4 regions of the Streptomyces sp. NPDC006339 genome follow, and region 4 is predicted to be linked to each of the others. Evidence: riboswitches for the same ligand, from Rfam matches in the RefSeq annotation. Region 4 holds a riboswitch; each other region holds the start of a gene.

The links. A riboswitch is a leader RNA that binds a small molecule or an ion and turns the genes downstream of it on or off. The one in region 4 is predicted to bind cyclic di-AMP.
Positions count from the first base shown of each region.
Region 1: it holds a riboswitch for cyclic di-AMP, as region 4 does, so the genes downstream of both, ABZ135_RS03530 (M23 family metallopeptidase) here and ABZ135_RS06425 (LysM peptidoglycan-binding domain-containing M23 family metallopeptidase) in region 4, are expected to answer to the same signal.
Region 2: it holds a riboswitch for cyclic di-AMP, as region 4 does, so the genes downstream of both, ABZ135_RS36785 (LysM peptidoglycan-binding domain-containing protein) here and ABZ135_RS06425 (LysM peptidoglycan-binding domain-containing M23 family metallopeptidase) in region 4, are expected to answer to the same signal.
Region 3: it holds a riboswitch for cyclic di-AMP, as region 4 does, so the genes downstream of both, ABZ135_RS34445 (M23 family metallopeptidase) here and ABZ135_RS06425 (LysM peptidoglycan-binding domain-containing M23 family metallopeptidase) in region 4, are expected to answer to the same signal.

Region 1 is NZ_JBEXQW010000003.1:158,256-165,262, forward strand. It holds gene ABZ135_RS03520 (HPr family phosphocarrier protein) at 85-366, shown strand; gene ABZ135_RS03525 (GntR family transcriptional regulator) at 524-1,207, opposite strand; gene ABZ135_RS03530 (M23 family metallopeptidase) at 1,378-2,148, opposite strand; cyclic di-AMP (ydaO/yuaA leader) riboswitch at 2,161-2,326, opposite strand; gene ABZ135_RS03535 (pitrilysin family protein) at 2,529-3,896, opposite strand; gene ABZ135_RS03540 (pitrilysin family protein) at 3,923-5,269, opposite strand; gene ABZ135_RS03545 (DNA topoisomerase IV subunit A) at 5,451-7,007, shown strand, end outside.
Region 2 is NZ_JBEXQW010000079.1:5,698-12,704, reverse strand. It holds gene ABZ135_RS36815 (ornithine decarboxylase) at 1-1,422, opposite strand, end outside; gene ABZ135_RS36810 (SDR family oxidoreductase) at 1,607-2,455, shown strand; gene ABZ135_RS36805 (CBS domain-containing protein) at 2,646-3,065, shown strand; gene ABZ135_RS36800 (universal stress protein) at 3,315-3,485, shown strand; gene ABZ135_RS36795 (DUF6213 family protein) at 3,482-3,880, shown strand; gene ABZ135_RS36790 (class E sortase) at 3,937-4,668, opposite strand; cyclic di-AMP (ydaO/yuaA leader) riboswitch at 5,102-5,257, shown strand; gene ABZ135_RS36785 (LysM peptidoglycan-binding domain-containing protein) at 5,262-6,107, shown strand; gene ABZ135_RS36780 (hypothetical protein) at 6,179-6,541, opposite strand; gene ABZ135_RS36775 (hemerythrin domain-containing protein) at 6,555-7,007, opposite strand, start outside.
Region 3 is NZ_JBEXQW010000064.1:17,019-24,025, reverse strand. It holds gene trmB (tRNA (guanosine(46)-N7)-methyltransferase TrmB) at 1-266, shown strand, start outside; gene ABZ135_RS34455 (PrsW family intramembrane metalloprotease) at 465-1,778, shown strand; gene ABZ135_RS34450 (aldo/keto reductase) at 1,862-2,827, opposite strand; gene ABZ135_RS34445 (M23 family metallopeptidase) at 2,876-4,000, opposite strand; cyclic di-AMP (ydaO/yuaA leader) riboswitch at 4,012-4,159, opposite strand; gene ABZ135_RS34440 (PP2C family protein-serine/threonine phosphatase) at 4,398-5,609, opposite strand; gene ABZ135_RS34435 (MFS transporter) at 5,950-7,007, opposite strand, start outside.
Region 4 is NZ_JBEXQW010000006.1:45,348-52,354, reverse strand. It holds gene ABZ135_RS06440 (XRE family transcriptional regulator) at 1-486, shown strand, start outside; gene ABZ135_RS06435 (DUF6126 family protein) at 506-661, shown strand; gene ABZ135_RS06430 (tyrosine-protein phosphatase) at 668-1,465, opposite strand; cyclic di-AMP (ydaO/yuaA leader) riboswitch at 1,821-1,992, shown strand; gene ABZ135_RS06425 (LysM peptidoglycan-binding domain-containing M23 family metallopeptidase) at 1,997-2,983, shown strand; gene ABZ135_RS06420 (SGNH/GDSL hydrolase family protein) at 3,184-3,951, shown strand; gene ABZ135_RS06415 (SIMPL domain-containing protein) at 4,177-5,061, shown strand; gene ABZ135_RS06410 (TetR/AcrR family transcriptional regulator) at 5,046-5,690, opposite strand; gene ABZ135_RS06405 (MBL fold metallo-hydrolase) at 5,875-7,007, shown strand, end outside.

The DNA of each region.
Region 1 (7,007 bases), on a different contig from region 4:
CGGGGCCGCAGGTCGGTACGAGAGCATGTCGCCACCCGTGAGAGACTGGTCTAGACAACCGCTGAAAGTTGAAGGGCAACCACCATGGCTGAGCGCCGCGTCAACGTCGGCTGGGCCGAGGGCCTGCACGCCCGCCCCGCCTCCATCTTCGTCCGTGCCGCCACGGCCGCCGGCGTCCCCGTGACGATCGCCAAGGCCGACGGCAACCCGGTCAACGCCGCGTCCATGCTCGCGGTGCTCGGCCTGGGTGCCCAGGGCGGCGAGGAGATCGTGCTCGCCTCGGACGCCGACGGCGCCGAGGCCGCGCTCGACCGCCTGGCGAAGCTGGTCGCCGAGGGTCTCGAGGAGCTCCCCGAGACCGTCTGACCCGTCTCCTCCCCGACGACGGTTCGACAAGAAGCCGGGCCCGACGGAATTCCGTCGGGCCCGGCTTCTTTTGTGCGCGGAATTCGGCGGGCACCGGAATTCGGGCAGCATGAACAGCGCCCCGGAATTCCCCCACCCTTTATATACGGCGCCCGTGTTAATTCCGCCGGCCCGCGATGTTGACGACATGTTGCGAAACCCTCACAGGCGCCCGCTCCGGCCGTTTCAGCCGGTGCAGCGGCAGCGCGTGCTCCACGTGCAGCGCGGTCAGGGCCCGGGCCCGTTCGGCGTCCCCGCGCGCCACGGCGTCGACGATCGCCCCGCGCTCGGCCCACGCCTCCACGGGCCGATCGGCCGGCTCGACCACGTACATCCAGGCGATCTTGTGCCGCAGTTGGGTGAGCAGCGCCGTGAGCTGCGGGCTCCCGGATGCCTGCGCCAGGGTCTCGTGGAACCAGCCGCCGAGCGCGGCCAGGTCCTCGCCCCGGCCCCGCCTGGCCCGCTCCTGGCCCAGCCTGACCAGGCCGCGCAGCACCTTGAGGTGGGCGTCGGTGCGCCGCTGGGCGGCCCGGGCGGCGCCCAGCGGTTCCAGCAGCGACCGCATCTCGAGCAGATCGGCCGCCTCCTGCTCGGTGGGCTCGGCGACCTGGGCGCCGGCGTGGCGGCGGGTGACGACGAAGCCCTCGGACTCCAGCGTGCGCAGGGCCTCGCGGACCGGGACCCGGGAGACCCCGTAGCGGCGGGCGAGCTGCTCCTCCGTCAGCCGGGCGCCCCGCTCGAACACCCCGGAGACGATGTCGTCCCGGATCGCCGTGCATACCGAGTGCGCGGGAATGCGCATGTCCGACCTCCCCTGTGATCCGCGCGAAACCCCATTCGAGCGGCGCTTGTCCGGCGACTCTATTGCAGGACGCCGGAATTTCCGATGCCGCCCGGCAATTCGGGGAACGAAAAGGCCCCGGCTCGCAGGAGCCGGGGCCTTTTCCCGTCGCGTGAGCGGGGTCCGTCGGGTCAGACGTCGACGCCGCGGGCGCGGAGGTAGGAGAGGGGGTTGATGTCCGAGCCGTACTCGGCGCTGGTGCGCGCCTCGAAGTGGAGGTGCGGGCCGGTGGAGTTGCCGGAGGAGCCGGAGATGCCGATCTGCTCGCCGGGGGTGACCTTCTGGCCGACGTAGACGCTGATCGCGGAGAGGTGGCCGTACTGGGTGTACGTGCCGTCGTGCATCCGGATGACGATGTTGTTGCCGTACGCGCCGCCCCAGCCGGCCTCGACGACGGTGCCGGAGCCGACGGAGACGACCTTGCTGCCGTAGGAGGCGTGGAAGTCGATGCCGGAGTGGCTGCCGGAGGACCAGAGCGAGCCACCGGTCTTGTAGCCGGTGGACACGTACGTGCCGGCGACGGGGAGCTGGAAGGAGTTCAGGCGCTTGCGCTCGGCCTCGCGGGCGGCGCGCTCCTTGGCGGCGCGGACCTCCTTGGCGCGGGCCTCGGCCTTGCGCTTCGCCTCGGCGGCGGCCTTGGCGCGGGCGGCGGCCTCGTAGGCTTCCTTCTCCTGCGCAGCGGCCTGGGCGTCGACCCGCTCGGCGAGGGACTCCTCGGTGATCACCTGGGTGAGGCCGGTGTCCTCGGGAGAGGGTTCCTCCGTGTCGGCGGCGAACGCCGGGGAGGCGAGGGTGCCGATGACGCCGGTGGTGGCGAGGGTCGCCACGCCGACGAGGCCGGCGTTGCGGCGCGCCATGCGGCTCGGACCACGATGCTTCCCGGTGGCACGGGTGAACGCCATGTAGTGGCTGATCCTTTCCTTCCCTCTCGCCTACCGGGTTAGCTGACGGGTTCGGAGCAGGAAGGTCTCCTACGGGCCCCTCCGCGCGGAGCGAAGGCGTCCGATTCACCCCAGGGACTGCGTGCGGGTCCCCGGCTCCCCAGGCTCGCGCCTTACGGGGACTCGGCGATGACTGTCCGTTGCCGCGGATGCGGCGTGGTGCAACGGCCGGACAGCCGGGTCGACGCTAGGCCGATCTTCAGTCGATCGGCAAACAGACTCGGGTGTTTGTAAGACATGCCACAGGGCATTCAGGCATCCTTGACGACAATACGGACATACGACAGGACCCCGGCGAACCAGGTCGCCGGGGTCCTTCGTCGTCCGTGACGTCGGCTCAATCAGCCGGTGACGACGGTCACTTCACCGATGCCGAGCGCCCGCACCGGCTCCGCGATCTTCGACGCGTCACCGACGAGCACGGTCACGAGCCGGTCCACCGGGAAGGCGTTGACCACGGCCGCGGTCGCCTCGACGGTGCCCGTCTCGGCCAGCCGCGCGTACAACCGGGCCTGGTAGTCGTCCGGGAGGTGCTGCTCGACCTGGTCGGCGAGCGTGCCCGCGACGGAGGCGGCCGTCTCGTACTTGAGCGGGGCGACGCCCACCAGGTTCTGCACCGCCACGTCCCGCTCGGCGTCGGTCAGACCCTCGGCGGCGAGGGTGCGCAGCACCTTCCAGAGGTCCTCGAGCGCCGGGCCGGTGTTGGGCGTGTCGACCGAGCCGCTGATGGCGAGCATCGAGGCGCCGTTGCCCTTGCCGTCGGACCGCAGCACCTGGCCGAAGGCCCGCACGCCGTACGTGTATCCCTTCTCCTCGCGCAGGACGCGGTCCAGGCGGGAGGTGAGGGTGCCGCCGAGGCAGTACGTGCCGAGCACCTGGGCCGGCCAGACGCGGTCATGGCGGTCGGCGCCGACGCGGCCGATGAGCAGTTGCGTCTGGACGGCGCCGGGGCGGTCCACGATGACGACCCGGCCGGTGTCGTCGGCCGTGATGGGCGGCATGGGGCGGGGCGCGGCCGGAGCGCCGGTCCAGGCGCCGAGCGTCTCGTCAAGCACCTTGTCCAGGTCGACGCCGGTGAGGTCGCCGACGACCACGGCGGTGGCCGCGGCCGGCCGGACGTGGGCGTCGAAGAAGCCGCGGACGGCGGCGGCGTCGATCGCGCCGACGGTCTCCTCGGTGCCCTGGCGGGGCCGGGACATCCGGGCGGAGGCCGGGAACAGCTCCTTGGAGAGCTGCTTGGCGGCCCGGCGGGCCGGGTTGGCCGTCTCGTGGGGGATCTCGTCGAGGCGGTTGCGCACCAGACGCTCGATCTCGGTCTCGGCGAAGGCCGGGGCGATCAGGGCCTCGGAGAGCAGGCCGAGCGCCTTGGGCAGCCGGGAGACCGGGACCTCCAGGGAGACGCGTACGCCGGGGTGGTCGGCGTGCGCGTCGAGGGTGGCGCCGCAGCGCTCCAGCTCGGCGGCGAACTCCTCCGCGCTGTGCTGGTCGGTGCCTTCGGAAAGCGCCCGCGCCATGATCGTGGCGACGCCGTCCAGGCCCTCGGGCTCGGCGTCCAGCGGGGCGTCGAGGAAGATCTCGACGGCCACCACCTGCTGGCCGGGGCGGTGGCAGCGCAGCACGGTCAGGCCGTTGTCGAGCGCGCCGCGCTCCGGGGCGGGGAACGCCCAGGGCTTGGCCTCGCCCGGCCGGGGCTGCGGGTGGAAGGTCATGCTCGTCAAAGACGCGGCAGCGTCGGTCACTGGTCCGCTCCCTCTTCCTCGTCGCTGTCGCTCTGTTCGCCGGCCACCGGCTCGTAGACCAGGACGGCGCGGTTGTCCGGGCGCAGCCGGGCCGCGGCGACCTCCCGCACCTCCTCGGCGGTGACGTCGAGGACCCGGTTCACGGCCGTCAGGGCGAGCTGCGGGTCGCCGAACAGCACCGCGTACCGGCACAGTTCGTCGGCGCGGCCGGCGACCGTGCCGAGCCGGTCCAGCCACTCGCGCTCCAACTGGGCCTGGGCGCGCTCCATCTCCTCGGGCGTCGGGCCCTCGGCCGCGAAGCGGGCGAGCTCCTCGTCGACGGCCGCCTCGATCCGCGGCACCTCGACGCCGCCGGAGGTCTTGACGTCCAGCCAGCCCAGCGAGGGCGCGCCGGCGAGCCGCAGCAGGCCGAAACCGGCGGCGACGGCCGTGCGGTCACGGCGGACCAGCCGGTTGTGGAGCCGGGAGGACTCGCCGCCGCCGAGGACGGTCAGGGCGAGGTCGGCCGCGTCGCACGCGCGCGTGCCGTCGTGCGGCAGCCGGTAGGCGGCCATCAGCGCACGCGCCGGGACCTCCTCCTCGACGACCTCGCGGAGCTGCTCGCCGATGACGTCGGGCAGCGAGCCGTCGCGCGGCTCGGGCTTGCCGTCGTGGCCGGGGATGGAGCCGAAGTACTTCTCCACCCAGGCGAGGGTCTGCTGCGGGTCGATGTCGCCGACGACCGAGAGCACCGCGTTGTTCGGCGCGTAGTAGGTGCGGAAGAAGTTCCGGGCGTCTTCCAGGGTGGCGGCGTCCAGGTCGGCCATCGAGCCGATCGGGGTGTGGTGGTACGGGTGGCCTTCCGGGTACGCGAGGGCGGTCAGCCGCTCGAAGGCGGTGCCGTACGGCACGTTGTCGTAGCGCTGGCGGCGCTCGTTCTTGACGACGTCCCGCTGGTTCTCCATGGACTCGTCGTCCAGGGCCGCGAGCAGCGAGCCCATGCGGTCGGCCTCCAGCCAGAGCGCCAGCTCGAGCTGGTGGGCGGGCATGGTCTCGAAGTAGTTGGTGCGCTCGAAGCTCGTCGTGCCGTTGAGCGAGCCTCCGGCGCCCTGCACCAGCTCGAAGTGACCGTTGCCGTGGACCTGCTTCGAGCCCTGGAACATCAGGTGCTCGAAGAGGTGGGCGAGGCCGGTGCGGCCCTTCACCTCGTGGCGCGAGCCGACGTCGTACCAGAGGCAGACCGCGGCGACCGGGGTCAGGTGGTCCTCGGAGAGCACCACGCGCAGGCCGTTGGCCAGCCGGTGCTCGGTCGCTGTCAGGCCGCCGGAGCCGGTCTCGGCCGTGGCCGTGTGACCCATGGGCATGTACGTCCCTTCGATCGCGATGTGAAAAAGTCCTGCCACTGTATGCAAGCGCGCCGACACCTGGCGAAGTTCCCGGCCGTATCGGATGTCCCTCTTCCGGGTCGCGGTCGGCGTTGTCGGTGGCACGGTCCACAATGGTCCGCGTCAGATCAACCATGTTGGTGAAGGAGCCGCAGCCGCGATGGCCCGCCGCAGCACGAAGACACCGCCGCCGGACGACGCGTTCGAGGAGCGAATCCTCGACATCGACGTCGTTGACGAGATGCAGGGCTCCTTCCTCGAGTACGCGTACTCGGTCATCTACTCCCGCGCGCTGCCCGACGCCCGCGACGGCATGAAGCCCGTGCAGCGGCGCATCGTCTACCAGATGAACGAGATGGGGCTGCGGCCCGACCGCGGCTTCGTGAAGTGCGCCCGCGTCGTCGGCGAGGTCATGGGCAAGCTGCACCCGCACGGCGACGCGTCGATCTACGACGCGATGGTCCGCATGGCGCAGCCCTTCTCCATGCGCGTGCCGCTCGTCGACGGCCACGGCAACTTCGGCTCGCTCGGCAACGACGACCCGCCGGCCGCCATGCGGTACACGGAGTCGCGGATGGCCCCGGCCGCGCTGCTCATGACGGAGTCCATCGACGAGGACACCGTGGACTTCGCGCCGAACTACGACGGCCAGGAGCAGGAGCCGGTCGCGCTCCCCGCCGCGTATCCGAACCTGCTGGTCAACGGCGCGTCCGGGATCGCGGTCGGCATGGCGACCAACATGCCCCCGCACAACCTGGGCGAGGTCGTCGCGGCGGCCCGCCACCTGATCCGGCACCCGAACGCGGACCTGGAGGCGCTGATGCGCTTCGTGCCGGGTCCCGACCTGCCCACGGGCGGCCGGATCGTCGGCCTGTCCGGCATCAAGGACGCGTACGAGACGGGCCGCGGCACCTTCAAGATCCGCGCGACCGCCACCGTGGAGAACGTGACGGCGCGCCGCAAGGGCATCGTCGTCACGGAACTGCCCTTCACGGTCGGTCCCGAGAAGGTCATCTCCAAGATCAAGGACCTGGTCAACGCCAAGAAGCTCCAGGGCATCGCCGACGTCAAGGACCTCACCGACCGCAACCACGGCCTGCGCCTGGTCATCGAGGTGAAGAACGGCTTCGTGCCGGAGGCGGTCCTGGAGCAGCTCTACAAGCTGACGCCGATGGAGGAGTCCTTCGGCATCAACAACGTGGCGCTGGTCGACGGCCAGCCGCTCACCCTCGGTCTGAAGGAGCTCCTGGAGGTCTATCTCGACCACCGCTTCGACGTCGTCCGGCGGCGCTCCGAGTTCCGCCGGACCAAGAAGCGCGACCGGCTCCACCTGGTGGAGGGCCTGCTCGTCGCGCTGCTCGACATCGACGAGGTCATCCGGCTGATCCGGCAGAGCGAGAACTCGGCGGAGGCCAAGGAGCGCCTGATGGAGCGCTTCTCGCTGAGCGAGATCCAGACGCAGTACATCCTGGACACCCCACTGCGCCGGCTCACCAAGTTCGACCGGATCGAGCTGGAGAGCGAGCGCGACCGGCTCAACGGCGAGATCGACGAGCTGACCGGGATCCTGGAGTCCGACGCGGAGCTGCGCAAGCTGGTCTCGGCGGAGCTCGCGGCGGTCGCGAAGAAGTTCGCCACCGAGCGGCGCACGGTCCTGCTGGAGTCGGCGGGCGCCCCGGTGTCGGCCGTCTCCCTGGAGGTCGCGGACGACCCCTGC
Region 2 (7,007 bases), on a different contig from region 4:
GTCCGGGATCAGCAGGCCGTGCGCGATGCCGGTGCGCAGGTAGTCCACCACCTCGGCGTTGATCACCTCACCCGGCGTCACCACGGGGACGCCCGGAGGGTAGGGGCTGATCGTCTCGGCCGAGATCCGGCCGACCGCGTCCTTCGCCGCCACGTGCTCCACCGGCCCGAAGAACGCGTCCCGAGGCCGCCGGGCCTGCTCCAGCTCCAGCGCCGGGGGCTCGGGGAGCCGCACCGCCGGCCGCGGTGCGAGCGGACCGGTCCGGTCGGCCTCGACCAGTGCCTGCAGCGCGTCCACCAGGACGCGTTCGGTCGTGTCGTCGTCGGCATGGGTGATCGACATGCTGATACGGCAGGAGTCGGAGCCGCCCACGTCGACATGGCGCTCCTCGCGAAGCCACTCCGCCGCCTGCATGCCGCTGATGCCGAGACCCCGTACATCGATCACGATCTTGAGCGGGTCGAAGTCGGCCGCGAGCCCGGCATCCACCACCTCCCCGCCCATCGGCGCGAGCCCCGGCAGACCCGCCGCCGCCTTCCGCACCCGGTCCGCCCGCCGCAGCGCACCGTCGAGGAGCTCCCGCCCGTGCTCGACCATCTGCCGCCGCCAGCCGTCGAGCGTCGCGTACACGAGCGAGGAGGCGCTCGTCGTGCCGAGCAGGTCCTCGCGCTGCTTGAGGACCTCGGGCGACACCCGGTCGTGCTGGAGGTGGAAGACCGAGCTCTGCTCGATCGCCCCGCCCATCTTGTGCACGCTCGTGACCACCAGATCGGCGCCCGCGTCGATGCCCCACACCGGCAGTTCGGGGTGGAAGGGCAGATGGGCGCCCCACGCCTCGTCGACGATCAGCGGCACACCGGCGGCATGACAGACCTCGGCCACGCCTCGCACGTCGGCGCAGGTCCCCCAGTCGGTGGGCGTGATGAGCAGCATGCCCTTGGCGTCCGGGTGCTCCTGGAGGCGCGCCCGTACGTCGTCCGGCTCGGGAGGATGGGCCAGGTGCCGTTCCGCGTCGAACTTCGGGTGGACCCAGATGGGTTCGACCCCGTTCACGATGACGGCCGCGATCACCGACTTGTGCGCGTTGCGCGACAGCAGCAGCTTCTCGCCGGGGCCCGCGACGGCCAGCATCGCGGTCTTGACGGACAGCGAGCTTCCGCAGGTGGAGAAGAAGGCCCGCTCCGCGCCGACCGCGTCGGCCATCAGCTCCTGCGCCTGATCCAGCACGCCCTGCGACTCGCGCCGGTCGTCCAGGCCGTTGAGCAGCAGCACGTCCGAGCGGAAGACCTCTTCCCCGACGACCTCGGTGACCCGGGGGTCGGCGCCCCGGCCCTGCTTGTGCCCCGGGGGCCCGTAGACGATGTCGCCCCGCCGTCGGAAGTCCTCCAGCGCTTCCAGCACCGGTGCACGCGAGTGGTCCATGGCTCCTCCGGGATCGTCCTGCCGTTCTGATGGGTCTCACTGATCGCGCCGTACGGGCGCGTGGCACGCCTGCCCCGGGACGTTTCCGGCGAAACGGGGCGTCTCGGTGGCATGAAACGGGCCGCCGTGGGCAGCGGCGCCCTGCGATCCGGAGGACCGGCCTCCCACGACCGAGGAAGGCGTCATGAACAACAGTCCGTCGACCCCGTCAGCCCCGTCGGCCCCCTCGACCCCGGCGAGCCTGACTCCGAGGACCGCCGTCGTCACGGGTGCCGATTCCGGCATCGGCCGGGCCACGGCGGTTCGTCTCGCCGCGTCCGGCATGGATGTCGGCCTCACCTGGCACCGGGACCGGCGCGGCGCGGAGGAGACCGCCGAAGAGGTACGCGCGCAGGGGCGCGAGGCGTACATCGAGCACCTGGACCTGACGCTGCTGCCGGAGGCCGCCGAGGTCGTCGACGTGCTCGCCGAACGGCTCGGCGGCATCGACGTCCTCGTGAACAACGCGGGCACCGGCACGTCCACGCCGTTCCTGGAACTCGACCACGGCACCGTCCGGGAGGTCCTCGACGTGGACCTGGTCGGTCCGCTGCTGTGCGCGCAGCGCGCCGCCCGGCGCATGGTCCGCCAGGGGCGTGGCGGCCGCATCGTGAACGTGACGTCGGTGCACGAGCACCAGCCGCGGGTCGGCGCGGCACCGTACTGCGCGGCGAAGGGCGGCCTCGGCCTCCTGACCCAGGTCATGGCCCTGGAGCTGGCCGAACACGGCATCACGGTCAACGCGGTCGCCCCGGGCGAGATCGCGACACCCATGACCGGGCAGGAGGACACCGACGTGACCACCGAGTCCCGCCCGGGTGTCCCGCTGGGCCGTCCGGGTGACGCCCGCGAGGTCGCGGCGGTCGTCGCGTTCCTCGCCGGACCGGACGCCTCGTACGTCACCGGCGCGTCCTGGGCCGTCGACGGCGGCATGCTGCGGATGGGGCCGATGGCCGGTTCGCACCTCGGGGACGACGCCTGGCGTCGCGTATGACAGTCGCCAGTCGACGGCCGAGGGTCGGGGCCCGAGGGTCGAGGGCCGAGGGGGTCGGCCGGGGGCGCGGCGGCGGATCGCCCGAGGGCGCCGGGGGCCTGCGAGCGGCGGTGCCCTCGCACGCGTATCGCCCCCGGGGCCGGGTAGCCGGTCCCATGGGGACACCGGCTGCCCGGCAGCAGGAGGAGACATGACCCAGTCCGTACGCGATGTCATGACCGGCCATCCCGTCACCGTCGGCGTCCTCACCTCCGTCGCGGAGGCGGCGCGCGTCATGCGCGACGCCGACATCGGGGACGTCCTGGTCGTCGACGGCGACCGGCTGCGCGGCATCGTGACCGACCGCGACCTCGTCGTCCGCGCCCTCGCGGAGGGCAAGGACCCGTCGGACACGACGGTCCGGTCGGTGTGCAGCGACCGCCCCGTCACGGTAGGGCCCGACGAAGGCGTCGACCGTGCCGTGGGCCTCATGCGCGAGCACGCCCTGCGGCGCCTGCCCGTCACCGAGGAGGGCCGGGTCGTCGGCATCGTCACCCTTGGCGACCTCGCCATCGAGAAGGACCCCACGTCGGCGCTCGCGGACATCTCGTCCGCCGAGGCCACCCCATGAGCGCTCGGGCCGGGTACCCCGGCCGGACCCGCCCGTACCGAGGAGGCGAGGCACCGTGACGCACACCCTGCCCACGGCACATCCGACGACGGGGCCGCCCACCCAGCCCTTCCCCCGCGACCCGACCGATCCGCACCCCGCCCCGCCGACCCGACCCTTCCCGCCCGACCCGGAGGCCCCGCGTCCGGCACCGCCGCCGGCCCCCAGGCCCGAACCGCCGGCACCGGACCGGAGCAGGAGGGCGCGGCCATGAACGACACCGGCGCACGCAGTGCCCGTCCGATCATGGGCAGTCGGGCGGTCATGGGCGGCCGGGGCCGTGGCGGCCTGGCCGACCCGCTGTTCCGCTCCGTCGGCGGGCCAAGGGTGGCTCACGCCTCGTGCCCGGTCCTCGTCGTCCGTCCGGAGGTCGCCTCGTGAACGCGCCCACGTCCTTCATCGTCCTCGCCGACGGCCACCTCCTGGTCCCCGCCGACCAGATGACCGGGCTGCTGCGCCAGGTCGCCGCGGGCTGGCTGCAGGCCACCGACCAGGGCTACGAGGACCACGACCCCGCGACGGTCCTGTCCCTGGCGACCGGACTCATGGAGATCGCCGACCAGATCGACGCCGAGTGCATCGGGCTGATGCCGATGACCGACGGGGACGAGGAGGGGACCGGTGAGGCGCTCGGAGCGGCGTACGCCGGCCCGGATGCCGCCCCGGATGACGGCCCCGACCCCGGCTCTGACGAGCCCGCCGCCGACAGCGGCCCGGACGGACCGGACGCGGAGGAAACGGGCGGGGACCCGGGCGACGAGGGCGGCCCGTCGTAGGTCGTGGGCGCAGTGGGCGGAGTGGGCGGAGTCGGCGCAGCCCGCGCGGGCGCGCGTCACGCGGGGCGGACCGCGACCAGGACGCCGATCTTGTCGATACGGTGCTCCGGGTTGCCCTGCGCGTCCCGCCAGAAGTTTCCGGCCGCGTCGTCCTCCGGCGTCGCGCAGGTGGAGAGCGTGATCATCGCGCGGGTGGGCTTCTCGCCGGGCGAACCGGGGACGGCGGCGCGCTGCTCGGCGAGCGAGCGGGCCGAGCGGAAGGACGTCGTACGGGTCTCGGTGATCCGGTACTCGTACACCTCGCGGCCCGCCGTCACGAACACCCGGTCGCCCACCTCGACGGCCGGCAGGTCGCGCAGCGGCCCGCCCGCCGAGAGGCGGTGCGCCGTCACCTGGTAGTTGCCGGTGTCCCCCGGACCCACGCCGCCCCGCTTCCCGTACGGGCTCGCGGCGACGCCCCGGTCCTGGATGCGGGTGCCGGCGCGGTCGTCGGTCTTCCCCTCGTACGGCACGACCCGCAGGTCCCGTACGCCGATCGACGGGATGTCCAGGTCGGCGGGCCGTGGCCGGGCGGCAGGTGCCGGGGCGGGCGTGGGGGTCGGGGTGGGAGAGGGCGGGGTCGTGGGCGCGGCCCGCGGTGGGGGAGCAGGGGCGGCTGTCGTCTCGGCGGCGCCCCGGTCGGGGGCGGGGGCACAGCCGAGGAGCACGGCGACGACCGTGGCGACGACGGCCGCGAGGGTCGCGACGACCCGGCGGGCCCTGCGGGAACGGGCGCGCGAACGGTCCATGGTCATCCGCCGGGGCCCCGGGACGGCGCCGTGCCGTCCGAGGACCTTCCGACATCTCCCACGCTACGCGCTGCCGCCGCCGTGAGCGCGGGCTGACCGCGCGGGCAAATCGGACGATGTCGGCTTATTCATCTGCAATACCGGAATGGCGAGCGGAATCCCGCAAGGGCTGTATTTCACCACTGAAAGGACGACGTGATGAGCCGGGTGATCTGAATCACGGGAGGAGCGGTGCGCGCGGGCCTGGCGGGACGTCAAGTGCGCGGCTGTGGAAAAGGATTGGGAAACCGCTGGCGAGAGGTCGGAATGATCCTTTTCTTCGGCCACCGAGATCTATTTGCTTTGATTAATTCCCGTCTTGTTCTCGTCCTTCTTCTTCGCATACGGTCACGCGTCAACCGGACGGAAACGCCGAGTCCTGCCACCGTCCGGCATCGCACCCACGACCCTTCCCGGCAGGAGCGGGGGACCCAGGTTCTCCGCCGTGTCCGATCCTTCGGCCACGGCTCGGGGTGAAGCCGCGCCCGCCGCGGCCGGGCATCTCCTGCCCGAACCCGACAGCTCACCTCGCAGGCGAAGGAGAGGAACTCGCCATGCGTGGACACGGGAAGCACCGCCGTCCCAAGAACACCCCGCTCGCCCGTGGCATCGCCGCCGCCGGCCTCACGGGCAGTGCCGCACTCGCCCTCCCGCTCGCCGGAGCGACCGGCGCGGGAGCGGTCACGCCGCAGGGAACGCCTTCCGTCGCAGTCGAAAAGGTCGCGACCGTTCACGTGGTCGCGAAAACCGGGCCGGTGAAGTATTCCGTCGTCCGCGGCGACTCGCTTTCCAAGATCGCTCACGCGTATGCGGTGCGGGGCGGCTGGAAGAAGCTCTACCAGGACAACCGGGCCGCCGTCGGCGGCAATCCGAGCCTCATCCGGCCCGGCCTGAAGCTCACCGTCGACGCGACGTCCGCGCCGCGCGCCGAGTCCCCGCGCAAGCAGGCCAAGACGACCAGGACCAAGGCCGCCCCGGCCCAGCGCACGGCCGCGAAGAGCTCCTCCAGCCAGGGCGCCGCGGCCGCCCGCCCCGCCTCGGCCGTCCAGGCGGCGGCCCCGGCGAAGTCCGCCTCCTACGCGAACAACCTCGACGGCTGGATCCGCGAGTCCCTCGACGTCATGGCCCGCAACGGCATTCCCGGCACCTACGACGGCATCTACCGCAACATCATGCGGGAGTCCTCCGGCAACCCGCTGGCCATCAACAACTGGGACTCCAACGCCGCCGCCGGCACCCCCTCCAAGGGCCTGCTCCAGGTCATCGACCCCACCTTCCGCGCCTACCACGTGGCGGGCATGCCCTTCGACCCGTACGACCCCGTCGCCAACATCACCGCCGCCTGCAACTACGCGGCCGACCGCTACGGCTCCATCGACAACGTCTTCGGCGCCTACTGAGCCGAGCGTCCGACGCGACGGGCCGCGCCCGCCTCCTGGCGGGCGCGGCCCGTCGCGTCGGCGCGACTGCCTCACCGGCGGGCCAGGCGGCCGGCCTTCCACCACGCCACGAGCCAGGCCGTCTCCTTCGCCGCGTCCATGAGATAGGCGGGGCTGATCCGCCCGCGGGGTACGTAGACGAGGTCCACGAGCAGGAAGGTGAGGGCGGTTCCCACGCCCGTACGCCGGGCGTCGCGCATGCCCTCGGGGGTGTTCGCCGCGCGCAGCATCCCGATCCCGGCGGCGGCCAGCAGGCCGGCCGAGGTCTTCTGGAGCCAGTCGTCCGTCTTGCGGCCGTAGACCCGCTCGAAGGTCCTCAGCGACACCAGCGGCCAGAGGCCGCCGACGAGGTTGAAGAGCCCCTGGCCGCGGGCCACCGCGACAGGTGTCACCATGACGGCCTCCCGGTCAGCCGCGACGCAGCGCGTCCTTGGCCCGGTCGAGCATCGCCGCGAACGGGCCGACGGTCCACTGGGCGGCCGTCGAGCCGGCGGTCCTGGGGTGCGGATGGGTGGGGGCCATGCGCTCGACCGCGCGCAGCCGGCGCCCCATGGAACGGCGGTCGTCGATGTCGCACTCCGCGCGGATGCTCGGGAACTCCTCCTGCTCCTCGTGCCGCGCGTGGTCCTCCACGGCGCTCTGGAAGGCCCTGAGCCGGGCGTCGAACTCGGCGCTGTGGACGTCGAGCCCCTCCAGCTCGGCCAGTTCCTTGTTGGCCTGGGACTCCTCCTCGTTGCGCGCCTCGGCCTCTTCCTTGCCGGCCACCCGCTTGGCGACGGGCCGCAGGATCATCTCCTCGGCACTCTCGTGTACGGCGAGCAGCGCGCGCAGCTCGTCGAAGCACTGCTGCTTGGCGTCGCC
Region 3 (7,007 bases), on a different contig from region 4:
ACCACAAGCGCCGGCTCATCCAGCCCGAGTTCCTCACCCTGCTCGCCCCCCGGCTGAAGCACGGCGGCGTGCTGCACTGCGCCACGGACTGGGAGCCGTACGCGGAGCAGATGCTGGAAGTCCTGACCGCGCACCCCGACTTCGAGAACACCCAGGAGGACGGCGGCTACGCCCCGCGGCCCGGGTACCGGCCGCTGACCCGCTTCGAGGGCCAGGGGCTCGACAAGGGGCACGTCGTCCACGACCTGCTCTTCCGCCGCCGGTAACCGAACTCGCCGGCCCGGTCCTCCATCGGTGGGGACCCGGATGTCCACAGGGCGGTGGGCCGGTTTTCCACAGGCTGAGGGAACTCCCTCGCCGCTGTCGGTGACCGTCGTTAGGGTCGTTGCGTGTCATCGAACCCCATCGCCGGTCCTGCCGCCGAGCCCGTCCCCGCCCACTCCGACGCCCCCTCCCCCGCGTTCGTGCCCGCTCCCGCTCCCGTGCCCGCGCTCGAGAGCGACCAGCCGGACTTCGCGGCCGTCCCGGAGCGTGCCAAGTGGCGCTACAAGCCGCGCAAGGCGTTCTGGCGCAGCCGGCTGCTCCGGGCCGTCGCGCTGATCGCCGCGCTCGCGCTGTGCGCGCTGGCGATCCTCGCGATGGTGCGGGAGCAGACCGGCACCGAGGGCTTCCTCGTGGGCCTCGGCCTCGCGGTGCTGCCGGTGCCGCTGCTCCTGGCCGCGTTCCGCTGGCTGGACCGGGTCGAGCCGGCTCCCTGGAAGAACCTGCTGTTCGCGCTCGCCTGGGGCGCGTTCGCCTCCACCCTGGTCGCGATCCTCGCCAACTCCTTCGCCGTGGAGTGGATCAGCAGTGCCACCGCGGATCCCGGCTCGGCCGACACGCTCGGCGCGACCGCCGTCGCGCCGGTCGTGGAGGAGACGGCCAAGGGCGCCGCCCTGCTCCTGCTCTTCCTCTTCCGCCGCCGGGACTTCACGGGCCCGGTCGACGGGCTGGTCTACGCGGGGTTCACCGCCACCGGCTTCGCCTTCACCGAGAACATCCTCTATCTCGGCAACGCCTTCGGCGAGGACCAGGAGTTCGGCGCCGCCGGTCTCGGCTCGGTGACGGTCGGCACGTTCTTCGTCCGGATCATCATGTCCCCGTTCGCGCACCCGCTGTTCACCTCGCTCACCGGCCTCGGCTTCGGCTTCGCCGCCCTGCTGCCGGTCACCGCCAGGGCCCGCCGCACCCGCCTGGTGCTGCTGCCGCTGGGCGGACTGCTCCTGGCCATGGGCATGCACGCCCTGTGGAACGGCTCGGCGACCTTCCACCCGCTGGCGTTCGTCCTGGTCTACGGGATGTTCATGGTGCCGGTGTTTGCGCTGCTCACCTGGCTCGCGATATGGAGCCGGCAGCAGGAGCTGCGCACGATATCCGGGGAGCTCCCGGCCTACGCGACGGCCGGCTGGCTCGCCCACGACGAGCCGCTGGCGCTCTCCTCGATGCGGGCCCGCGCCCTCGCCCGGGGTTTCGCCGCCCGCAGCTTCGGCAAGCCGGGCGCGCAGGCCGTCGGCGAGTACGAGGCGTTCGCGACGACCCTGGCGTTCCTGCGCCACCGGGCCCGTCGCGGACAGGCGGCGCCGGACTTCACGGCCCGCGAGCAGGAGCTGCTGCACCATCTGTGGCAGCGCCGCCAGGTCGCCTCGCCCGCGCTGACCCACGCGGCCCGGGTCACCGGCCGGGTGTGGGTGCCGCCGCAGTATCTGGACTACGGCGGCTACAACCCGTACCGGAGCTGATCGGGCGCGGGCGTCCAGCCCAGGCGTCCGGCCCAGGCGTCCGGCCCAGGCGTCCGACTCAGCCGTCCGGCTCACCGTCCGGCTCAGGCGTCCGGCCCAGCCTGGCCCTCCGACGCCTTCGTCAGCGTGGCGAGCTCCGCGTCCGTCAGGCGCAGCTCGGCGGAGGCCACGAGGGCGGGGAGCTGCTCGACCGTGCGGGCCGAGGCGATCGGGGCGACGACGGTCGGGCGGGAGGCCAGCCAGGCCAGGGCGACGCTCGCGAGCTCGGCGTCGTGGGCCTCGGCGACCGCGTCGAGGGCGGCCAGCACCTTCCGGCCGCGCTCGGTCTCCAGGTGCTTGGCGGCACTGCCGGCGCGGACGCTGCTGACGGCGCCGCCCGGCCGGTACTTGCCGGTGAGGAAGCCGGAGGCGAGTCCGAAGTACGGCACGGCGGCGAGCCCGGCCCGTTCGACGGTCTCCAGCAGCGGGCCCTCGTAGGTGTCCCGGGACACCAGGTTGTACTGCGGCTGAAGGGCGACATAGCGGGCCAGGCCCTCGGCCTCGGCGAAGTCGAGGGAGGCGCGCAGCCGCTCGGGGGAGATGTTGGAGGCGGCGACGGCCCGCACCTTGCCGTCCTTCACGAGCTGGTCGAGGGCGGTGACGATCTCCTCGACGGGCACGGACTCGTCGTCGAAGTGCGTGTAGTAGAGGTCGATGTAGTCGGTGCCGAGACGGCGCAGCGACTCCTCGGCAGCCGCCTTGACGGTCGTGGCGCTCAGCCCCTTGTACTGGGGGTGGGCGCCGACCTTGGTGGCGACGAGGACGTCGGAGCGGTTGCCGCGCGAGGCGAGCCAGCGGCCGATGACGGTCTCCGACTCGCCGCCCTCGTTGCCCTCGGCCCACGCGGAGTAGACGTCGGCGGTGTCGACGAAGTTGCCGCCCGCGGCGGCGTAGGCGTCGAGGACGGCGAAGGACTGCGCCTCATCGGCGCTCCAGCCGAAGACGTTGCCCCCGAGGGCGAGCGGGAAGACGTGGAGATCGGACGTGCCCAGCCGGCGAAGAGTGGTCATGAGTCGGTCAACCCCCGAGGTCGCCGGGCGTATTCCGGCCAGGCCGGACTAGACGGTCAGGCCCTTGGAGCGGAGCCAGGCCGCCGGGTCGATGCCGTCGCCGGACGGGGTGTGGACCTCCAGGTGGAGGTGGGGCCCGGTGACGTTGCCGGTGGCGCCGACGCGGCCGATGGTCTCGCCGGTGCCGACCGACTGACCCGCGCTCACCGTCATCGACGACAGGTGCGCGTACCAGATCTCGGTGCCGTCCTGGAGCTCCAGGACGACCCGGTAGCCGTACGAGCCGGACCATCCCGCCGACTTCACGGTGCCGCTGTGGACGGCCTTGACTGGGGTGCCGGTGGGGGCCGCGAAGTCCAGGCCGGTGTGGTAGCCGGAGGACCACATGGAGCCGGACTCGCCGTAGGTCGAGGTGAGCGTGTACGAGGAGGTCGGCAGGGCGTAGCTGGCGGCGAGCTTGGCCAGGCGCTCGGCCTCGGCCTTCGCCGCGGCCTCCTCCTCGGCCTTCTTCTTCGCCTCGGCGGCCGCCTGCTCCGCGGCCTTCGCCTGGGTCTCGGCCTCGGCCGCCGCCTTCTCCGCGGCGGCCTTCTCCGCGGCCGCCTTCTCGGCGGCGTCCGCGGCGGCCTGCTGCTGCTCGGCCTGCTGGAGGATGCGGGCGCGCAGCGCCTCGCCCGCGTCGGTCTGCGTCCGGGCCTCGGACGCCTCGGTGCCGGAAGCCTGGTCGGTGCCGGCGAGCGTGAAGGCGGTGAGCGGCTGGGCCTGGTGCCCGGCCGCGACGACGTCGGAACCCCCGGACCCTCCCGAGCCCTCGGCCCCCTCGGCCCCCTCGGCCCCCTTGCCGTCCGCGCCGATCAGCTCGCCGATGCCGGGCAGTTCGGAGGCGTCGGGCAGGTCGACGTCCGGCAGCGCTATGGAGACCGGCGGCCTCTCCTGGGCGGTGGCCAGACCGCCGGCGCCGACCGCGGCGATGACGCCGACGCCGAGCACGGTGGAGGAGCGGGCGAAGTTGGAGCGCTGCTTGACGACCCGGTGGCGCCCGCCGGCACGGCCCCGGTCCCGCAGGGAGTCCTCGGTGGGGTTCCACTCCTCCCCGTCCGCGCCGGCGGCGCTCGACGCCCCCGAGGTGTCGAAGTAATCGAAGGGGGTATGCGGAGCAGGGGTGTTGGAGGCCACGGAGGCGCTCTCCTTTCCTTCCTTCTCGCCTACCGGGTTAGCTGACGGGTTCGGAGCAGGAAGGTCTCCTACGGGCGGTGCCGCACGAGTGCGGTGGGGCCCGATTCACCCCAAGTGGTGGTTCCCCGGTTCCCTTACGGGATTCGGCGCGTGCGCACGGTGCCGTCTCTTGCGACGGCTGGGACGACCGCGCTGCGTTATCGAACGTTAATAGACGTGGCCTCCCGATTCCAAGCCGTTCCGCTTGATCATTAGCTGAATTGGTAGGGAAAAGCCCGAGTTGACCTCCCTTCAGAACGGCGTCAGGACCAAACCCCGTATCTGACGTTACGTCAATTGTTATCGGAGCGACACCTCGTCACCACGCCCTGTCACCACGCCCTGGTACCGCGCCCTGTCACCGCGCCCCGTCACCACCCGCGTCACCACCCGCGTCACGGCGCGGACCCACCGCCCGGTCGGCCGGCGGCACCACCGGCATCGTCCGCCGCCGCTCCGGCTGCCCCACCGCCGGACGGCTCACCGCGAGCAGCGCCATGTCGTCCGTGGTGCCCCCGCCCGTGTGCCGCCGCACATCCGCCACCACCGCGTCGAGCAGCTCCTCGGGCCCCGGGAAGATCCACCCCGCGAGCCGCTCCCCCGGGTCGTAGAAGACCCCCGCCGCGTCCCGCGCCTCCGACAGGCCGTCCGTGTAGAACAGCAGCGTCGCACCCGGCGGATACGGCGACTCGTCGGCCCGGTCCGGCCACACCGCCAGTTCCCCCATCCCCAGCGGCAGCGCGGCCTCGCTGGGCCGCAGCACCTCCACACCCCCGTCCGCCCGCAGCAGCAGCGGCTCGGGATGGCCCCGGTTGACCACCCGCACCACCCGGTCACCGCCCGGGATCTCCGCGAGCACCGCCGTGGTGAACCCCTCGAACGCGTCGAGACCGTCGCGCCGGGTGCCCTCCCGGGCCAGCGCCCGCTCGAGCCGCGCCGCCACCCCTTCGAGGGTCGCCTCCTGCTCGGCCGCCTCGCGGAAGGCACCGATCACCACGGCCACGGCCTCCACCGCGTCGAGCCCCTTCCCCCGCACGTCGCCGACCACCAGCCGCACCCCGTGCGGGGTGTCCTGCACCGCGAACAGGTCGCCGCCGATGAACGCGTCCGCCTGCGCCGCCTCGTACCGGGCGGCGATCTGCAGCCCCCCGATCCGCTCGGCGGGCGTGGGCAGCACCGCCTTCTGCGCCGTCTCCGCGATCACCCGCGCCGAGGCCAGCCGCTCGCCGCTGCGCCGCACCACCCGGCTGATCAGCACCGCGAGGCCCGAGACCGTGGCGACCGTCAGACTCTCGGTCAGGGAGGGGATCTCCGCCACCGTCCCGTTGTAGACGTGCAGACCGACGCTGGCGAGGACGGCGGCGATGCCCGTGAGCAGCGTCGTGAGTGTGGAGAAGAAGGGGGCCGCGATCAGCGGCGCCGCCGAGAACATCGGCGCCGCCGTGTACTGGGGCGGGGTCGACGCGTCGAAGACGATCCCGCCCACGATCACCAGCGGAGGGAGCGCGCGCAGAAAACGCCGGGCGCCGCGGTACGGGCCGGGCGACGGACCGCCGGACCCTGCGCGCACCGCACCGGAGGAGGAGCCGGAGCCGGAGGGCACACCGGACGAGGCCCCACGGCCCCCGGAGGAGGACGCGTCGGCGGCCCGACCGGAGGCCGGACCCGGGGCCGGACGGGCGCGGCGGCCACCGGAGAGGCCCCGCCCGCGCCGCACCGCTGCTCGCGCCACCTGTGCTCTCCCGCCTGCACCGCCGCCTGGACTGCACCGCCGCCTGGACCAGCGCCGGCACTGCCGCCGCCCGGGCTGCCGTCTGGACTGCCCTTCGGCGTGTCCTCTGGACTGGTCTGGACTGTCCTCTGGCTCGCCGCCCGGCCCCGGACGGACCCGCGCCCTGTCCAGGGTGCCGTCAGGCCGCGCGGCTCGGCGACTCCTCCTCGGCCGGTTGGCGTACGGGCGGCGGCTCGGCCAGCCGTCCGCCCCGGGCCAGCAGCGCCATCGCCCCCGCGCACCCGAGACCGACCGCGCACAGCACCAGCCAGGGCGCCGCCGACCGGCCGGTCAGGTCGAGCAGGGCGCCCGTCCCCAGGTTCCCCAGGGTGATGCCCACCCCGCAGACGGTGTTGTAGAGCCCGTAGTGGGTGGCCACCCAGCGGCCCCCGGACAGCGCGACGACCGTGTCCATCTCGTACGGGTAGAGCACCGCGTTCGCGACCGCCAGCACCGCCGCGCACAGCAGCAGCCCCACCAGCGAACGCCCCAGCCCCGCCGGGACGAGGAAGGCGCCGCCCATCAGGGCGAGTCCGAGCACCAGACAGCGCTCGCGCGACAGCCGGGCCTTGCACCAGGCGGTGATCCGCAACTGCCCGGCCAGCGCCACCAGCGCCGAGACCACGAACAGGGCCGTGGTCGCCGCCGTACCGCCGGCGGCGAGCGGCAGCGCCAGATAGACCTGGAAGGACAGCACGTACGAGCCGGTCATGGCCAGCGAGAACAGCCAGAACGTGCGGTTGCCGAGCACCGTACGGAACTGCCCCTTCCGCCCTTCCCCGGCGGTGTCCGCGGCCGCCGAGGACCGGCGCACCGGCAGATGCCGCAGTTGTACGAGGGTGAGCGCGGCGAACAGGACGGCCGCGACCGTGCACGTCAGCCGGAACGACACCCCTGTCAGGGCCACCCCGATCAGCGGTCCAAGGAGGATGCCCGCCTGGTAGTACGCGTTGAACAGGGCGAACGCCTCCACGCGCCGCCGCTCCCCCGCCTCGGCCGCGAGAAAGGCCCGCACCGCCGGGTTGAACAGCGCCCCCGCAAGCCCCGTCGCGAGCGAGGCGGCGAGCAGCGCGGGCAGCGACTGGGCGAAGGCGAGCGCCCCGAAGCCCAGGGTCCGCAGCGCGCAGCCGGCGACGATCAGCGGCTTGAAGCCGAGCCGGTCGGCGAGCGCCCCGCCGACCAGGAACATGCCCTGCT
Region 4 (7,007 bases):
CACCTGTCCCGCCTGGAGACGGGGAACCGGCAGCCCTCGCTGCCGATGCTGCTCGCCCTGGCCCGTATCTACGGTACGACGGTGTCCGAGCTGCTGGGCGAGGCCCCGCCCGAGCGCGATCCGGTCGTCCGCGGCGGGCGCTCCGAACCGGTCGAGGCCGACGGCTGGGTCTACCGCCAGGCCGGCGGCGCCGGACGCGCGATGCAGTGCCTGCGCGTGCACGTGCCCCACGCCACCCGCGCGGACCTCGTGCGGGTCCATCCCGGCGAGGAGTGGATCCACGTCCTGGAGGGCCGGGTGCGGCTCGCGCTCGGCGAGGCGGTCCACGTCCTCGACCCCGGGGACAGCGCGCACTTCGACTCGCTCACCCCGCACCGGATCGGCGCCGCCACCCGAGCGGGGGCCGAGCTGCTGTTCGTCCACACCCTGATGCAGAGCCCCGCCGCCGAGCTGTGCCTCGGCGACGGCACTCCGCACCGCCGCTGACACCCCGAAAGGTACCGCTATGCCCGAGAAGTCCGTACCGGTCACCGGCGAGGAGCGCGGCGCCGGAAAGTTCCCCAAGGGGCTGGTGCTCCGCCTCTTCGCCTATCTGGTGGCGGGGCACCTCTTCGCCGGCTTCCTCTATCTGCTCTTCATGCTGGGCGGCCAGAACCAGTAGCCGCGCTCACGACCCGTCGAGCAGCCGCTCGCGGAGCAGCTCCCGGGTCTCCGGGGTGAGCCGCAGCCCCTCGGTCAGGTAGGCGTCCACCGATCCCCAGGTCGCGTCGATCGTCTCGAAGGCGGCCCGCAGATACTCCGCCCGCGCGTCGAACAGCGGGCTCAGCAGCTCCATCACCTCCGGCGACATGCCGTCCGGGGCGGTGGAGCTGCGCTGCACCTTGTAGCGGCGGTGCGGCGCGTTCGACTTGAGGTAGTCCTCCTCGATCGCGTCGCGCTCGACGCCGACGGCCAGCAGCGAGACCGCGATCGACAGCCCGGCCCGGTCCTTGCCCGCGGCGCAGTGCATCAGCGCGGGCACGCTGTCCGAGGCCATCTCGTGCAGGATCCGGCTGTGCTCGGCGGTCCGCTCGACCATCATCTTCCGGTACGAAGCGGACATCCGGGCCGCGGCCTTGCCGTCGCCGAGCAGTTCGCGCAACTGCGCCAGGTCGCCGGAGCGGACGAGCGCCCAGAACTCCTTGCCGTCGGCCGGGTCGCTCAGGGGTATGTTCACGTTCCGCACGCCCGGGAGCTCGACGTCCGGCCCCTCCACGCGCCGGTCGGCCTCGTTGCGGAAGTCGAAGACCGTGTGCAGGCCCAGGCCGGCGAGGAAGGCGGCGTCCTCGGCGGTGGCGTGCGCCAGGTGGCCGCTGCGGAAGAGCCGTCCGGGGCGCACGGTCCGGCCGTCCACGGTCGGCAGTCCGCCCACATCGCGGAAGTTGCGTACGCCGGTGAGCTCGGGCTCGGTCGTCGCTTGCGTCACGGTTGCTCCTGGTCTCGAGATCGGTTCCCGGGGCAATCATCCAGGTCAGGAACCCCCTGCGCACCCCCTCGGGCAGGAATGGGTGTTCTGTCCGAATTGAGGGTTTAGATATAACGCGCCCTGATTGCAGGGGAGATGAGGAACCGGGCGTGAGCAGCGTCATAGAGGTGACGGACCGTTGCTGATCGTCTTTTCCAAATTCCCTTCTGGAAAGGGAAATCGAGGGCCCGTCATCGACGGAGGGTGACCGGAATTCCGGGCGGATTTCGGGGAATCACGGGCCTGGCGAAAACGGTGGCTTGTTCCCGCCGACCCCCCTCGTCTAGCGTCGCGCTCAATCCGGACGGACCGCCGAATCCTGCCACCGCCCGGAATCCGCACCCACCCGTAGAAGGCAGGAGCGGGGGACCCAGGTACAACGCCGATCCCTCGACGAAGGACGGCTCGGGGTGAAGCCGCGCGACCACGCGGCCGGACATCTCCAGTCCGAACCCGACAGCTCACCTCGCAGGCGACGGAGAGGAATTCGCCATGCCCGCCAAGGGTAAGCACCGCCGTCCCAAGGCCAACCCGATCACCCGCGGGTTCGTGGCCGCCGGCGCCGGAGGCGCCGTCGTGGCCCTCCCGCTCATCGGCGCGACCGGCGCGCACGCCGCCGAGAAGGCCGCCCCGGCCGCCGCCCCGCAGCAGGCCGTCGCCGCCGCGACCCCCGCCCAGGCCCCGGCCGCGGCGACCGCAGGCAAGAAGGCCGCCCCCACGACGTACACCGTCGTGCGCGGCGACTACCTGTCCAAGATCGCCGCCGAGCACCGCCTCGCCGGCGGCTGGCAGAAGCTCTACCGCGACAACCGCCAGGTGGTCGGCGACGACCCCTCGCTCATCCTTCCCGGCATGGAGCTGACCCTCGGCGCCAAGTCCACCGCCAAGGCCCCGGCCGCCGCGCCCAAGGCTCCCGCCAAGGCCGCGCCCAAGCCCAAGAGCGCGGCGAAGTCCTCCGGCGACCAGCAGCGCGCCTCGCGCGCCAGCGAGCGCTCCTCGGACACGGGCTCCTCCGCCTCGGCGTCCACGTCGGCCTCCTCGTCCTCCTCTTCGTCGTCGGCCTCCTCGTCCTCCTCCGGCTGGGTCGCCCCCGTCGGCGGCGGCGTCTCCACCCCGTACCGCGCCTCCGGCTCGATGTGGTCCTCCGGCTACCACACCGGCGTCGACTTCATCGCCTCCTCCGGCACCACCGTCCGCGCCGTCGGCGCCGGCACCGTCCACTCCGCCGGCTGGAGCGGCGCCTACGGCAACGAGGTCGTCATCCGGCACGCCGACGGCACCTACTCGCAGTACGCCCACCTCTCCTCGCTGTCCGTCTCCGCCGGCCAGTCCGTGAGCGGCGGCCAGCAGATCGGCCTCTCCGGCTCGACCGGCAACTCCTCCGGCCCGCACCTGCACTTCGAGATCCGCACCGGTCCGGGCTACGGCTCCGACATCGACCCGCTGGCCTACCTCCGCCAGCACGGCGTGGGCATCTGACGCCCCGTTCGACACCACGTCCGACACGACGTCCGCCAGGGCCCGGCACACCACGTGCCGGGCCCCTGGCGTATTCCGGCTTGGGACAATCTTTATCGGTGGCATATGTCACCCTGCGTCAACCCCTCCTTACGGTCGCGTAGGTCACACCCGGAGGGGAATGATGTGCTCCCGTGGCAGACGATTCGACATCAAGAGACATGAACGCATTCGGGTCGTACGCGGCGATCGGTGACAGCTTCACCGAGGGCGTCGGAGACCCCGGGCCCGACGGGACCTTCGTCGGCTGGGCGGACCGGTTCGCGGTCCTCCTCGCCGACCGACTGCCGGAGCACGATGCCTTCCGCTACGCCAACCTGGCGGTACGGGGACGCCTTCTCGACCAGATCGTCGTGGAACAGGTCCCGCGGGCGAAGGAACTCGCCCCGGACCTCGTGACCTTCTGCGCCGGCGGCAACGACATCATCCGCCCCGGCACCGACCCCGACGACGTCGCCGAGCGCTTCGAGCGCGCCGTCGCCGACCTGACGTCCGCCGTCGGCACCGTCATGGTGACGACCGGCTTCGACACCCGCGACGTGCCCCTCCTCAAGCACCTGCGCGGGAAGATCGCCACGTACAACGGGCACGTCCGCGCCATCGCCGACCGCTACGGCTGCCCCGTCCTCGACCTGTGGTCGCTCAGGTCGGTCCAGGACCGCCGCGCCTGGGACGAGGACCGGCTCCACCTGTCGCCCGAGGGCCACACCCGGGTCGCGATGCGCGCCGCCCAGGTGCTCGGCCTGCCCGTGCCGGCCGATCCGGAGCAGCCCTGGCCGCCGCTGCCGGTGCGCGGCACGCTGGAGGTCCGCAAGGACGACATCCACTGGGCGAAGGAGTACCTGGTCCCCTGGATCGGGCGGCGCCTGCGCGGCGAGAGCTCCGGCGACCACGTGGCGGCCAAGCGCCCGGACCTTCTGCCGCTGTAACCGCGTCTTGTGGGGTGCCGGGCCCGGTGGGGTGCCGGCCGGTGCGGGCGGGTGCGGGCGGGGACCGGCGGGTGCGTCGCCGGTCCCTGGTACGGAGAGGTGAAGGATCGGCCCGCCCAGGAGTGGCGCGGGGGCGCGGCGGGCGGCGGCTGGTGGGATGTGCGCGCCGGGCAACGGCACCCGCCATGGCGACCGTCATGGCGACCTCCGCCGAAAGGACCGCCCATGACGTCCCGTCATCCCGCCGGAGCCGCCGGGAACCTCCGCGAAACCCCCGCCGGAGCCGCCGGGAACCTCCGCGAAACCCCCGCCGGAGCTCCCGGCGACCGCCCCGCCCACTGCTTCGGCACGCCCCTCGCCGCGCGTTCCGCACGGGCGTTCGCCGTCGGCGCCGTCCTCGGCGGGCTGTTCCTCGGGGCCGCCGCCCCCGCCCTCGCCGCCGCCCCCGGCGGCGCCGCGCGGCCCGCCGCCGTACGGCAGACCACGCCGGCCACCGTCACGGTCAACGGCAGCGGCCGGGCCGCCACCGCGCCCGACCTGGCCGTGGTCTCGATCGGCGTCGAGGTGACCCGCACGACCGCCAAGGAGGCGATGGCGGCCCAGAGCAAGGCCGCCGAGTCGCTGCTCGCCGTGCTGCGGGAGCAGGGCGTCGCCGACCGCGACATCCGCACCGAGAGCCTGTCCCTGTCACCGGTCTACGCCCAGAGCGGCGGCGGAGAGAGCAAGGTGACCGGCTACCAGGCCGGCCAGGGCTTCGCCGTGAAGGTCCGCGACCTCGACAGGACCGGACAGATCGTCGGCGCCGTCAACGAGGCCGTCGGGGACACCGGCCGGGTCAACGGCGTCGTGTTCGACGTGGCCGACCCCACCGCGCTGCGCTCCAGGGCCCGCGAGGCCGCCTACCGCGACGCCTACGACAAGGCCGCCCAGCACGCCCGGCTGAGCGGGCACCGGCTGGGGCGGCTGGTCTCCCTCACGGAGGGCGAGAGCGTGCGCCCCGCCACCGGAGTCGTCCCGAGCGCGTCCGCCGACGGCGGCGAGGGCGTGCCGCTCGCACCGGGCGAGATCGAGGAGCACGTCACGGTCACCGCGGTCTACGAGCTGCTCTGACCCCGCGGTCCCCGTGCCCGCCCGGCGCGGGCCACCGACGGCAGCCCGAGCTCCCGGGCGAGCGCCGCGTCCGCCCACTCCAGCATCGTGGCCCGGGGGAGGGCGCCGGGGTACGAGGTCATCTGGACGGCGAGGCCGTCCAGGAACGCGGTGAGCCGCCAGGCCGCGGCGGAGGGGTCGGCGCACGCGAACTCGCCGGCCGCCACGCCCTCCGCGATCACCGAGGCCAGTTCCGCCTTCCAGGCCCGGTCCAGCGCGCCGGCGACCTCGCGCAGCGCCGGTTCGCGCAGCGCCGCCGCCCAGCTCTCGATCCACAGCCGCCAGCCCTTGGCCTGACCGGTCGGGGCGTACCAGCGGACCGCCGCGCGCAGCCGCCGCACCGCGGTGGTCCGCCGCCCGAGCAGGGTGCGCAGCCGGACCAGATCCTCCTCGGCCGCGTACGCGAAGGCCGCCGCGACAAGCTGTTCCTTCGTCGCGAAGTGGTAGAGGACCAGCGCGTTGCTCACCCCGAGCTCGGCGGCCACGTCGGCGATCCGCAGGGCCGTGGCGCCCCGGGCCTCGATCTGGGCGACGGCGGCCCGCAGCAGCGCCTCCCGCCGCTCCGCCACGCTCAACCGCTCTCTCGCCACGCTCCGACCCTACACAGCACATGACAAGGGCATGATCAGCCCGCGCCCGCCCGCGCCCGCCCGCGTCGCCGGCCCGCCCCGTGCCGGCCCGCCCCCGCCCGCGCCGGGCCCCCGGTCCGACCCGACCCGCGCCCGTGCGCGCGGGCCGCACATAATGAAGGGACCCTCGACCGCAGGAGGTCCTGTGACCGGCACCGGCTCCGACCCCACGCTGCGGGCACGGCTGCGCGCGCTGCGCCCCGCGTCCTTCGGCGCCGACCCCGCGGGGGAGCGCCTGGAGCGCATCCGCCGCTCGCCGAACTACGCCGACGGCGTCTTCCGGAACCCCGAGTCGGCCCGGCACCGGCCGTCCGGTTCGACCGTCGAGTTCGCGAAGATCTACTTCGAGAAGGAGGCGCGGGCGCGCCGGGCCCCCACCGGCACGATCCCGGTCCACCCGACCACCCTCGCCGACCTGGCCAAGCCGCCGGCCACCGGTCTGCGCGTCACCTGGATGGGGCACTCCAGCGTGCTCGCCGAGATCGACGGCCACCGGGTGCTCTTCGACCCCGTCTGGGGCGACCGCTGCTCGCCCTTCGCCTTCGCGGGACCCAAGCGCCTCCACCCCGTGCCCGTACCGCTGGCCGCCCTCGGGCCGGTCGACGTGGTGGTGATCTCCCACGACCACTACGACCACCTCGACCTGCCGACGATCAAGGCACTGGCCGGCACCGGCACCCTCTTCGCGGTCCCGCTCGGGGTCGGCGCCCACCTGGAGCGCTGGGGCGTGCCCGCTTCGAAGCTGCGCGAGCTCGACTGGAACGAGTCCGCGGAGGTCGGCGAGCTGCGGCTGACCGCGACCCCCGCCCGCCACTTCTGCGGCCGGGGACTGCGCAACCAGCAGCACACCCTGTGGGCCTCCTGGGTCGTCGAGGGCCCCGAGCACCGGATCTACCACAGCGGCGACACCGGCTACTTCTCCGGCTTCCGCGAGATCGGCGCCGCCCACGGCCCCTTCGACGCCACCATGATCCAGATCGGCGCCTATTCCGAGTACTGGCCGGACATCCACATGACCCCCGCCGAGGGCCTGCGCGCCCACCTGGACCTCCAGGGCGGCCACCCGCACGGCGTGCTGCTCCCCATCCACTGGGGCACCTTCAACCTCGCCCCGCACCCGTGGGCGGAGCCGGGGGAGTGGACGAAGGACGCGGCCGAGGAGGCCGGGCAGGCGGTGGCGTTCCCGCGTCCCGGCGAGCCGTTCGAGCCCGCCGGGAAGCTGCCCGAGGCCGCCTGGTGGCGTGGGGTCTCCCGGCCCGTCGCCCGCCCGTGGCGGCG